DNA from 2 places in the Kitasatospora sp. NPDC059722 genome. Region 2 is predicted to be linked to the other one. Evidence: riboswitches for the same ligand, from Rfam matches in the RefSeq annotation. Region 2 holds a riboswitch; the other holds the start of a gene.

Region 1 (4,743 bases), on a different contig from region 2:
CGGCAGGAGCACCTCCTTCACGGCGACGTCCCGCCCGAGGGTCTCGTCGCGCCCCCGCCACACGCGGCCCATGCCGCCCTGCCCGATGAGGTCGTGGAGCCGGTACCGACCCCCGACGACTGCCCCGTTCGATGCTGTCACGGGCCCATACCTTAGTGGCGTGCCGCTGTCCCCGGACACGCCGCGGTACAGACCCGTCGGTCCGGGCCTATCCGTCCGGGCCCGCCGGCACGGCCCGGTCCGCGGGAAGCCGCTTGGTCATAAATTGGGTATCGCGCACCAGTTCGGGACTGCTAGCGTCCTCGACGTGGCAAAGCTGAACCAGATCATCGCCGTCGAAAAAGGCGTCAAGTCCAAGTCCTTCCAGGAGCTGACCCAGGCCCACCAGGACCTGCAGAAGCCCGCGCTGCTGGCCGGGATCTCCCGCACCTACCAGCCCAAGGACGAGGAGGGCGAGCAGCTGCCGCCGGAGTCGACCCGGGTGCAGCTCAAGGCCGAGGACATCCTGCGGTCCACCTCGACGACCCTCACCCGGCTGTTCGACGTGACGGCCACCAAGGACTGGGCCAACCTCGGCGCCCGCGCCGACGTGGTGGTGGACGGCCAGGTGCTGCTCGCCCAGGTGCCCGTCCCGTACCTGCTCTTCCTGGAGAAGCAGCTCACCGACCTGTTCACCTTCGTGCGCAAGCTCCCGGTGCTGGACGCCTCCGAGTCGTGGAACCTCGACCCGTCCACCGACTCGTGGAAGACCGAACCGGTGCGCACCATCCGGACCAAGAAGGTGCCGCGCAACCACGTCAAGGCCGAGGCCACCGAGAAGCACCCGGCCCAGGTCGAGGTCTACTACGAGGACGTCCCGGTCGGGTACTGGACGACCGTCAAGTTCTCCGGCGCCCTGCCCGCCCGGCGCGTGAACGAGCTCGCCGAACGGGTGGAGAAGCTCCAGCAGGCGGTCAAGTTCGCCCGCGAGGAGGCCAACGCCGTGGAGGTCACCGACCAGCGCGTGGGCGACGCCGTCTTCGGCTACCTGTTCAGGTAGCCTCCTGATCACCCGTCCGGGGAGCCGGGCGGGTGCACCGAACGGCGCCGAGAACTCTCCGGGAGACCGGATGGGGGCGCTCGCGCGGTGCGAAAAAGCTGACACTGATGTTGAAGCTGACCCAGGGGTCACAGTGGAGGTTCAAATCCTCCCCCCGGCACCACCGGCCGGGGTAGCCCAAGCCAGGCAGAGGCGGGCCCCGTCAAACTCAGACTCTCGCTCCAGTCTCAGCATTCGCCGCCGAACACCGGATCGACCGGGTGCGGACGAACATCGACGAATGCAGGTTCAAGTCCTGCCTGTGCCGCTCCGTGGCACGGTAGTTCAACGGCAGAACGCGTCGGTTTCAATCTGATCCGCGGCCCTTAAACGTGCCGGTGTGAGCAATTGGGCGGCACACAGGGGCCCGGGAGCAGGCTACGCTCCCGGGTCCTCTCGCCTTCCCGGCCCCCGCGTACGCCTCCGCTCGCGCGCGCCCCGACGCGCGCCCGGCGGCTCCCCCGCTGGTCGGGGCGGGGTCAAGCTCAGGTCAAGGGTTATGCCGGAGGGATGGCAAGGCCCTATCCTGTCAAGGATTCGAAAAGACACCTCGTTCGGTGAGGCGTCTTCACGGACACAGGCCACTGATCCCACCCGTCGAGAGACGCTCCGGATCAGGACAGGTCTCCCCGGCCCAAGGGGTGACCCCAAGTGGCTTCCCCGCCCGAACCGGCCGGGGACACGCCGTGGAGTGCCAAAGCTCTGACGAGTTGGGGTGCATCGGGCGGTGACGTCCGTCCGCCCTGCCATGCCGCCGCGGCGCCGGATCGCGGCCGAGATCGGGAGGGGGCGTGATGGACGGAAGTCCTGGCCATAGTCGGCCCTTCACCGTTTCGTTCCCGCCGTCCTTCTTCCGCTGCTCCAGGCGGCTCCTCCTTCCCTGACCTGCCGGGTCCGCTCCGCTTCCCCCCTCGCGTCCACGTAACGCGGGAGGCCCCTGCGCGCGCCCGGTGAGCCCTGCGGTCAAGGTTGGCAGCGCCATGCCACCGGGCGGCCCGATGTCCCGTCCTGCCGGGGCAAGGGGGGTTTCTCCATGGCCACCACCACGCTGTTCTCGTCCGCCACGGCGCGCCTTCGCGACCGCACGGTCGAAGCCGAGCGCCGCACCACCGTCACCAAGGCCGTCCGCTCGTCGCTCGTCTCGCTCGCCGGGCTGGTCGGCGGCCCGGTCACCAACCAGGCCGGCGAGGAGGTGGGCCGCGTCGTCGACGTCGTCGCCCGCCTCTACGGGCCGGAGCCCTACCCGCCCGTCACCGGCCTGATCATCCGCATAGGCCGGCGCCGCGCGTTCATCGCGGCGACCGCCGTCGAGCGGATCCACACCTGCGGGGTGCGGCTGCGCACCTCCCGCGTCGACCTGCGCGAGTTCAACCGCAGGCCCGGAGAGGTGCTGCTCGCCCGCGACGTGATGGACCACCAGCTCGTCGACGTCGACGGCGTCCAGGTCACCCGCGCCGCCGACCTCTACCTCGCCCCGCTGGCCGCCCGCACCGTCCTGGTCGGCGTCGACGTCTCGCTGCCCACCCTCCTGCGCCGCCTCGGCCCGCGCCGCTGGCAGATCCGCCCCACCCCGGACGGCGTCCTGGACTGGCAGTCCGTCGCCCCCTTCGGCGAGCAGGCCACCCACGGCCCCGCCGAGGTGCGGCTGCGCGCCTCCCGCTCCGCGCTGCACCGGCTGCGCCCGGCCGACCTCGCCGACATCCTGGAGGACCTCGGCCGCCACGAGCGCCAGCAGCTGCTCGGCTGGCTGGAGCCGGAGCACGCGGCGGACGCCCTGGAGGAGATGGAGCCCGCCGAGCTGGAGAACCTCCTGCGCGAGGCGCCGCCCGAGCACGCCGCCCGGCTGGTCGACGAGATGGAGCCGGACGAGGCCGCCGACGCCCTGCGCGACCTCAACCCGGGCGAGCGCGAGAACCTGCTGGCCCGGATGCCCGAGCCCGAGGCCGCCGAGCTGCGCTCCCTGCTCACCCACCGCGAGGGCACGGCCGGCGGCGCGATGACCACCCTGCTCGTCACCGCCGAGTCCGCCCAGACCGTCGGCGAGGTGCGGGCCGAACTCGCCGCGCAGGCCGAACACCGCACCGACATCGACGCGGTGACCGTCCTCGACGACGACGGCGTCCTGGTCGGCGACATCCCGCTGTTCGACCTCGCCGTCGCCGAGGACACCACCGTGATCGCCGACCTGGTCGCCTGGCGGGCCCAGTTCGGCCCGCCGGTGACCGTCCGCCCCGACACCCGCCTCGCCGAGGCCGCCCACCACCTGGTCGCGGCCCGCGCCACCTCCCTGCTCGTGGTCGACGACACCGACCGCCCCCTCGGCCGGGTCCTGGCCGACGACATCCTCGACTCGCTGCTCCCCGAGCGCGGGCGCCTGCACTTCCGGAGGCTCCTCAAGTGACCCGCGACCTCGACACCCGCCCCGGCGCCGACGCGTCCGCGGCCGCGCCGGCCGAGCCGCGGTCGTCCGCGCCCTCACCCGGACGCCGAAGAGGCTTCCGCCGGATCGCCGCCGTCGCGATGGTGGCCGGTCCCGGGCTGGTCGCGGCCAACGCCGGCAACGACGCCGCCGGCATCGCCACCTACGCCAGCGCCGGCTCCCAGTTCACCTACGGGACGCTGTTCTTCATGGTGCTCGTCACCATCGCCCTGGTGATGGTGCAGGAGATGGCCGTCCGGCTCGGCGCGCACACCGGCAAGGGCCTGGGCGCGCTCATCCGCGAGCAGTTCAGCCTGCGGCTCACCGCGCTCGCCGTGTTCTGCCTGCTGCTGGCCAACACCGGGCTGGTCGTCAGCGAGTTCGCCGGGATCGGCGCGGCCTTCGAACTGCTCGGGGTGCCCAAGTGGGCGGTCATCCCGCCGGCCGCCGTCCTGCTCTGGTCGCTGGTGCTGTTCGGCTCGTACAAGTGGGCCGAGCGCATCTTCCTGGTGATGTCGCTGGCGTTCTTCGCCTACCCCGTCGCCATGGTCATGGGCCACCCGGACTGGGGGCAGGTCGGCGAGCACCTGGTCGTCCCGCACCTGGAGCCCAGCAAGGACTTCATCCTGCTGGCCGTCGCGCTGATCGGCACGACCGTCAGCCCGTACATGCAGTTCTACGCGGCGGCCGGCGTCGTCGACCGCGGTGCCAAGCCGGCCGACTACAAGCTGATCCGGGCGGACGCCGTGCTCGGCGCGGTGTTCGCGTGCGTGATCAGCCTGACGATCATCATCGCGACCGCCTCGGCGATCGGCGGCACCGGCCCGCTGGAGTCCGCCTCCGAGGCCGCCGAGGCGCTCAAGCCGGTCGCCGGGCACGGCGCCGAGCTGCTGTTCGCCTTCGGGCTGATGGGCGCCTCCGCCCTGGCCGGCGCCGTGGTGCCGCTCTCCGCCAGCTACGCGATCGGCGAGGCCGCGGGCGTCGAGCGCTCCGTGTCGCGCAGCTTCCGCGACGCGCCGCTGTTCCTCGGGCTGTTCACCGCCCAGATCGCGCTCGGCGCCATCGTGGCGCTGACCCCGGTGGACCTCATCCAGCTGCTGATCGGCACCCAGGTGCTCCAGGGCCTGATCAGCCCGATCGTGCTGGTCTACCTCCTGGTGCTCACCAACCGCCGGTCCGTCCTCGGCGACGCGGCCAACAGCCCCCGCTACCGCGTCGTGGCCACCGTCGCGGTCGTCGGCGTCGC
Region 2 (4,743 bases):
GGACAGACCGCTCCGGCTACCTCAGCAGGACCGGGCCGACTTCGAGACGGTGCTCAGCAGGGCGCTCGCGGGGGCGGCGGTGCAGGCCGCGCTGCGCGCGAGGGGGGAGCAGGCGCACGGGGTCGAGCGGTTGCGGCGGTGTGCGCGGGACAACGCGGAGTACGTGCTGGCCGCCGCCGCGCCCGAGTACGAGCGGTACGCGGGGTTGCGGGCGGACGCCGACGCGGAGGCGCGGCTGCCGGTGGACGCGCCTGCGCCGGAGCGGGCCTCGGGGTGGCTGGGGGTGCTGGCGGTGATCGTGCCGCTCGTCTCCGGGGCCGCGGCCGGGATCTTCCTGCTGCTCGGCTACGCGCTCGGGCTGGCCGACGACTCGGAGGTGCTGGGCGGGGCGCTGGTCGGTGCCGGGTGGGTCGCGGCCGGGGTGGCGCTGGTGAGTGCGCTGGCGGGCGGGATCGGGCTGGCCGCCGCGGCCTCGCGCTCGCGGGCGGCCGAGGGCGGTGACGCCGGGGCCCCGGGCGAGTTGGCGCTCGCGCGGGACGCCTGGCGGACGGCGCTGGCGGAGCGCGGGATGGTGCCGTACCTGGTCGCCCAGGCGAACGCCGGGCGCGGCGGGGCCACCGCCGCGCCCGGGTCGCGGGTGTAGAAGCCGGATACGGGCAAGGAGACCTCAAGGAGCCTGCGGTTTCGGCTGGTTGCCTTCACCGGTACGAAGGCTCCTTGGATGATCCGGTCGGCTGTGCAGGGGTGGGCGCGGGCTGCTGTTCGACGAACTCCAGCAGGTTGCCGACCGGATCCTGGGTGTAGAAGCGGCGGTTCGGCGGCAGCGAGGTGTCCCACACGACCAGCGCGCCGGAGCTCTCCAGCCGGCTCGCGAAGGCGTCGATCTCGTCGACGACCAGGCCGGGGTGGGCCTTGGCGGTCGGCCGGAAGGCGTCCTCGATGCCCAGGTAGAGCCGGACGCGGCCACCGTCGGCGGCGAACCAGCACCCGCCGCGTGCGGCGAGCGAGGCCGGGCGGGGGAGCTCGGCCATCTGCAGGATGTCGCCGTAGAAGGCGCGCAGCATGGCCTCGCTGCCGGGTGGGGCGGCGAGTTGGACGTGGTCCAGGGCGGTGATCACCGAAGGGTTCCTCTCGTGGTGCGGTGCAGGGGGCGGGAGTTGGCGGGTGTAGTCGTCAACGGTGCTGGGACGGAGGCGGGTTGGCGCCGGGCCGATGCGGTCCCCGGCGCCGCTCGCGGACGGCGTCCACGAGGATCCGGACGGTCGGGACGGGCAGGTCCAGTCGGCGGGCGATCCACGGCGCGGTGTGACCGCCGAGGGCGAGCACCCAGGCCGCGTAGAGCTGGTTGAGCTGCGGCCCGTCCTCGGTGAGCAGCAGCGGGCGGACGGCCTCCATCGGGAAGCCCTCCAGGGCGCGGGTGCTGTAGACGGGGCCGTCCGGGCCCGGCGGAGGCAGCGGGAGCCTCCGCCGGGCCGCCAGGCGGCGGCCGACGAGCAGCGCGCCGACGAGCAGCAGACCGGTGGCGGCGGACCCGATGAGGGCGGCGCCGATCACCGGCCGGTCCGGGTCCGAGGCCTCGTTCAGCGCGAGGCCTTCGAGGACGAGCAGCGTCAGGACGACGAGCAGCCCCGCCGCCTCGCCGCGCCGCGGGAGCAGCTTGCCGGGAGTCATCGGAAACCTCATCGTGGCCGTGGTGACGGTGAGTTGGCGAAATGGGTCAGGCCGCGGCGGCCAGCCGGGGGTCGTACTTGTAGCCGACCTGGCGGACGGTCGCGAGGGTGGGCCGGTGCCCGGGGCCGAGCTTGCGGCGTATCCGGGCGATGTGGGTGGAGATGGTGCGGGTGTCGCCGTTGTCGGGGCGGCCCCACACGCTCTCCATCAGCTGGCGGCGGCTGTGCACCCGCAGGGGGTTGGCGACCAGGTGGGCGAGCAGCTCGAACTCCATGAAGGTGAGGTCGACTTCGCGGCCGTTCACGGTGGCGACGCGCTGCTCGGGGTCGATCGCCAGCCCGTTCGGCGGGGTGTCGTCCCCGGCCTGCGGGCGGATGGCCCGGACGGTGGCGGCCCGGACGGAACCGGCCTGTGCGGGGACGCGCTCGGCGGGGGCGGCGGGAACGGCGGGGGCGGCCTTGGCCGCGGGGGCGCTCGCCGTCGTGACGGCGCGGAGGGCGGCCCGGTGGTCGGAGAAGATGACGTCGAGCCGGGGGTAGCGGACGGCCATGACGGGACTTCCTTCGGCGTGATTCTGCTGGTGGAGTGGGTGGCAGGGGCGGACGGGCGGTCAGCTCTCGGCGTGCCAGCGGGCGCACAGCCCTGCCGTCCCGTCGGCGGCGGTGACGGCCTCCCAGCGGGCCCGCAGGCGCATCGGCGGCCCGGCCGGGGCCTGCGAACCGATGGCCCGGAGCACGGTGTCGTCGATCGGGCCCGCGGTGATCGAGCCCGCGGCGATCGGGCCCGCGGCGATCCGGCCGAGGACGCCGGCGAGGGCGGCGCGCAGGCCGCGGGGCGGAACGGTCCGGGTGGTGGTGGGGTGGAAGAAAGCGGCGACGGACATGGCGACTCACCTCGGGTTCAACGGTCGGCGGGCGTGCGAGGGCATGCCCCGGCCGGGCGTGGCGTGGGGTTGGCGGGTTGACGCGCGGGCCCGCCTGGCGGCGTGCGACGGTGACCCCCTGCGGGCACGGCACCGCGACCCGGGGCGGCCGTCCGATGCAGGGCCGCGCGGGCACGGTGGTGTGCGCATGCACTGACGAAACGTCAGGAGCATGGTGGGATAAGGGGGTTCAGCGTCTGCCGGAGGCGTGCTCGGGCATGCGGGAACGGGGCCGACTGTGGCCCGGACTACTACTACTGCTGTCCATGCGATCGCCTCCTTCCGGTCGGACGCACCACGGGCGGTGCGTTCATCGACTCGGCAGGAGCTCGCCAACCTGCCCCCCGGGCCGCCGGCTCACCCCAACTCGTCAGAGCTTTGGCACTTCACGGCGTAATCCCCGGCCGCAACGGGCACTGCGGGGAAGCCACTTGGGATCAACCCTTAGGTCGGGAAGATCTGTCCTGAACCTGGGCGTCTCTCGACGTCGTCGGGTCAGTGGCCTGTGTCCGTGAAGACGCCTCACCGAACGAGGTGCCTTTTCAAACACCCGAAAGCATAGCCCGGAACCGGGCGATCCTCGACACCTTTGTCGAACTTCTGACACGAACTCCCGGCGAACTCCCGGTACGAACGCCCTCCCCGGAGCGCATGACGTTCGGGTGCCATCCGATTACGGTGGGTGGGAGGCGCTGTGGATCCGGGACCGGTGGTCCACAGTGGTAGGGGAGGCCGGACCATGGGACTCACCAGTCACAAGCTGCTCGCGCTGACGGCGCTGTTCACCGTGGCCACGGTGCTCGGCACGCTGTGGGTGTGGCCGAAGTTGGCCGTCCGGAGCTGGCCGGCGATGTTCCTGCGGCTCGGCACGATCGTGCTCACGCAGCTGGCGCTGGTCGCCACGCTGGGGCTCGCGGTGAACGACTACTTCGTCTTCTACAGCAGCTGGTCCGACCTGCTGGGGCACGATCGCGGGGCGGCCGTGATCCAGGGCGCCGGAGCCACCCCGAGCGCTACGGGGACGAGCGGTGCGGGGGCGAGCGGTACGGGGACCAGCGGTGCCGGGACGACCGGCACCGGGCCCGCCCGCTCGCCCGCCGGGATCCAGGTGCTCGGCACGGCGGACATCACCGGCGCCCCGGCGGGCAGCCGCGACCCGGCGCAGATCGGGCGGCTCGACAAGGTCCGCATCCCCGGCGGGACGACCGGTCTGAGCACCGACGGTTACGTCTACCTGCCGCCGCAGTACTTCCAGCCGGGCGGCGAGCACCGGCAGTTCCCCGCGCTGCTCGTGATGACCGGCTTCCCCGGCGACGCCGCCAACCTCGTCACCAAGCTGCGCTACCCGGCGTACGAGCTCGACCTGCTGCGGAAGGGCGCGATGCGGCCGGCCGTGCTCGTGCTGATGCGCCCGTCGCCGTCGATGCCCCGGGACAGCGAGTGCGAGGACGTCCCGAACGGCCCGCAGGCGCAGTCGTACTACACGACGGACGTCCCGGCCGACCTGCGCGCCTCCTACCGGGTCCTGGACGGCACCGGGAGCCTCGGCGTGATCGGCGACTCGACGGGCGGCTACTGCGCGCTCAAGCTCGGCATGGTGCACCCGCAGACCTTCCCGGCCGTGGTCTCGCTCTCCGGCTACTTCAAGGCGGCGGACGACATCACGACCGGGGACCTCTTCGGCGGCAGCGCGCAGCGCCGCGACGAGGCCGACCTCACGTGGCGCCTCGCGCACCTGCCGATGCCGTCGCTGTCGGCGCTGCTCGCGGACAGCAAGGAGGACGGGAGCACGTACGCGGACTCGTCGGCCTTCGCGGCGGCGGCCCGTCCGCCGCTCACGGTGGCGCAGGCCACGGTGGACTCGGGCGGGCACAACTTCACGACCTGGACGCGACTGCTCCCGCCCTCGCTCACATGGCTGAGCGACCACCTCAACGCCCCATCTCCGTAGGAACGTTGGCATGGCGCTGCCCCCGTCCGGGCGGATCGGACGGGGGCGGCGGAGGGGGGCTCGCCGGGCCGGCCCCGGCGGCCCTGGTCGTGGTGCCGCGGTGATGCGGTCGGTGGCGTGGTGCCGCGATGCCGCGATGATGCGGTGCCGCGGTCGGTGGCGTCAGCGGGCGAGGAGCGGGAGCGGGGCGCCCGTGCGG

Evidence for each region. A riboswitch is a leader RNA that binds a small molecule or an ion and turns the genes downstream of it on or off. The one in region 2 is predicted to bind magnesium.
Region 1: linked by a shared signal. The riboswitch ahead of ACFV4F_RS09890 (magnesium transporter MgtE N-terminal domain-containing protein) and the one ahead of ACFV4F_RS01520 (hypothetical protein) in region 2 are both predicted to bind magnesium.

What each region holds. Positions count from the first base shown of each region.
Region 1 covers NZ_JBHWGD010000011.1:131,004-135,746, reverse strand. The annotation lists gene ACFV4F_RS09900 (serine/threonine-protein kinase) at 1-141, opposite strand, end outside; gene ACFV4F_RS09895 (hypothetical protein) at 308-1,039, shown strand; M-box (ykoK) riboswitch at 1,621-1,800, shown strand; gene ACFV4F_RS09890 (magnesium transporter MgtE N-terminal domain-containing protein) at 2,112-3,479, shown strand; gene ACFV4F_RS09885 (NRAMP family divalent metal transporter) at 3,476-4,743, shown strand, end outside.
Region 2 covers NZ_JBHWGD010000002.1:60,023-64,765, reverse strand. The annotation lists gene ACFV4F_RS01540 (hypothetical protein) at 1-643, shown strand, start outside; gene ACFV4F_RS01535 (glyoxalase) at 699-1,118, opposite strand; gene ACFV4F_RS01530 (hypothetical protein) at 1,174-1,671, opposite strand; gene ACFV4F_RS01525 (winged helix-turn-helix domain-containing protein) at 1,718-2,221, opposite strand; gene ACFV4F_RS01520 (hypothetical protein) at 2,282-2,554, opposite strand; M-box (ykoK) riboswitch at 2,948-3,134, opposite strand; gene ACFV4F_RS01515 (alpha/beta hydrolase) at 3,333-4,544, shown strand; gene ACFV4F_RS01510 (universal stress protein) at 4,707-4,743, opposite strand, start outside.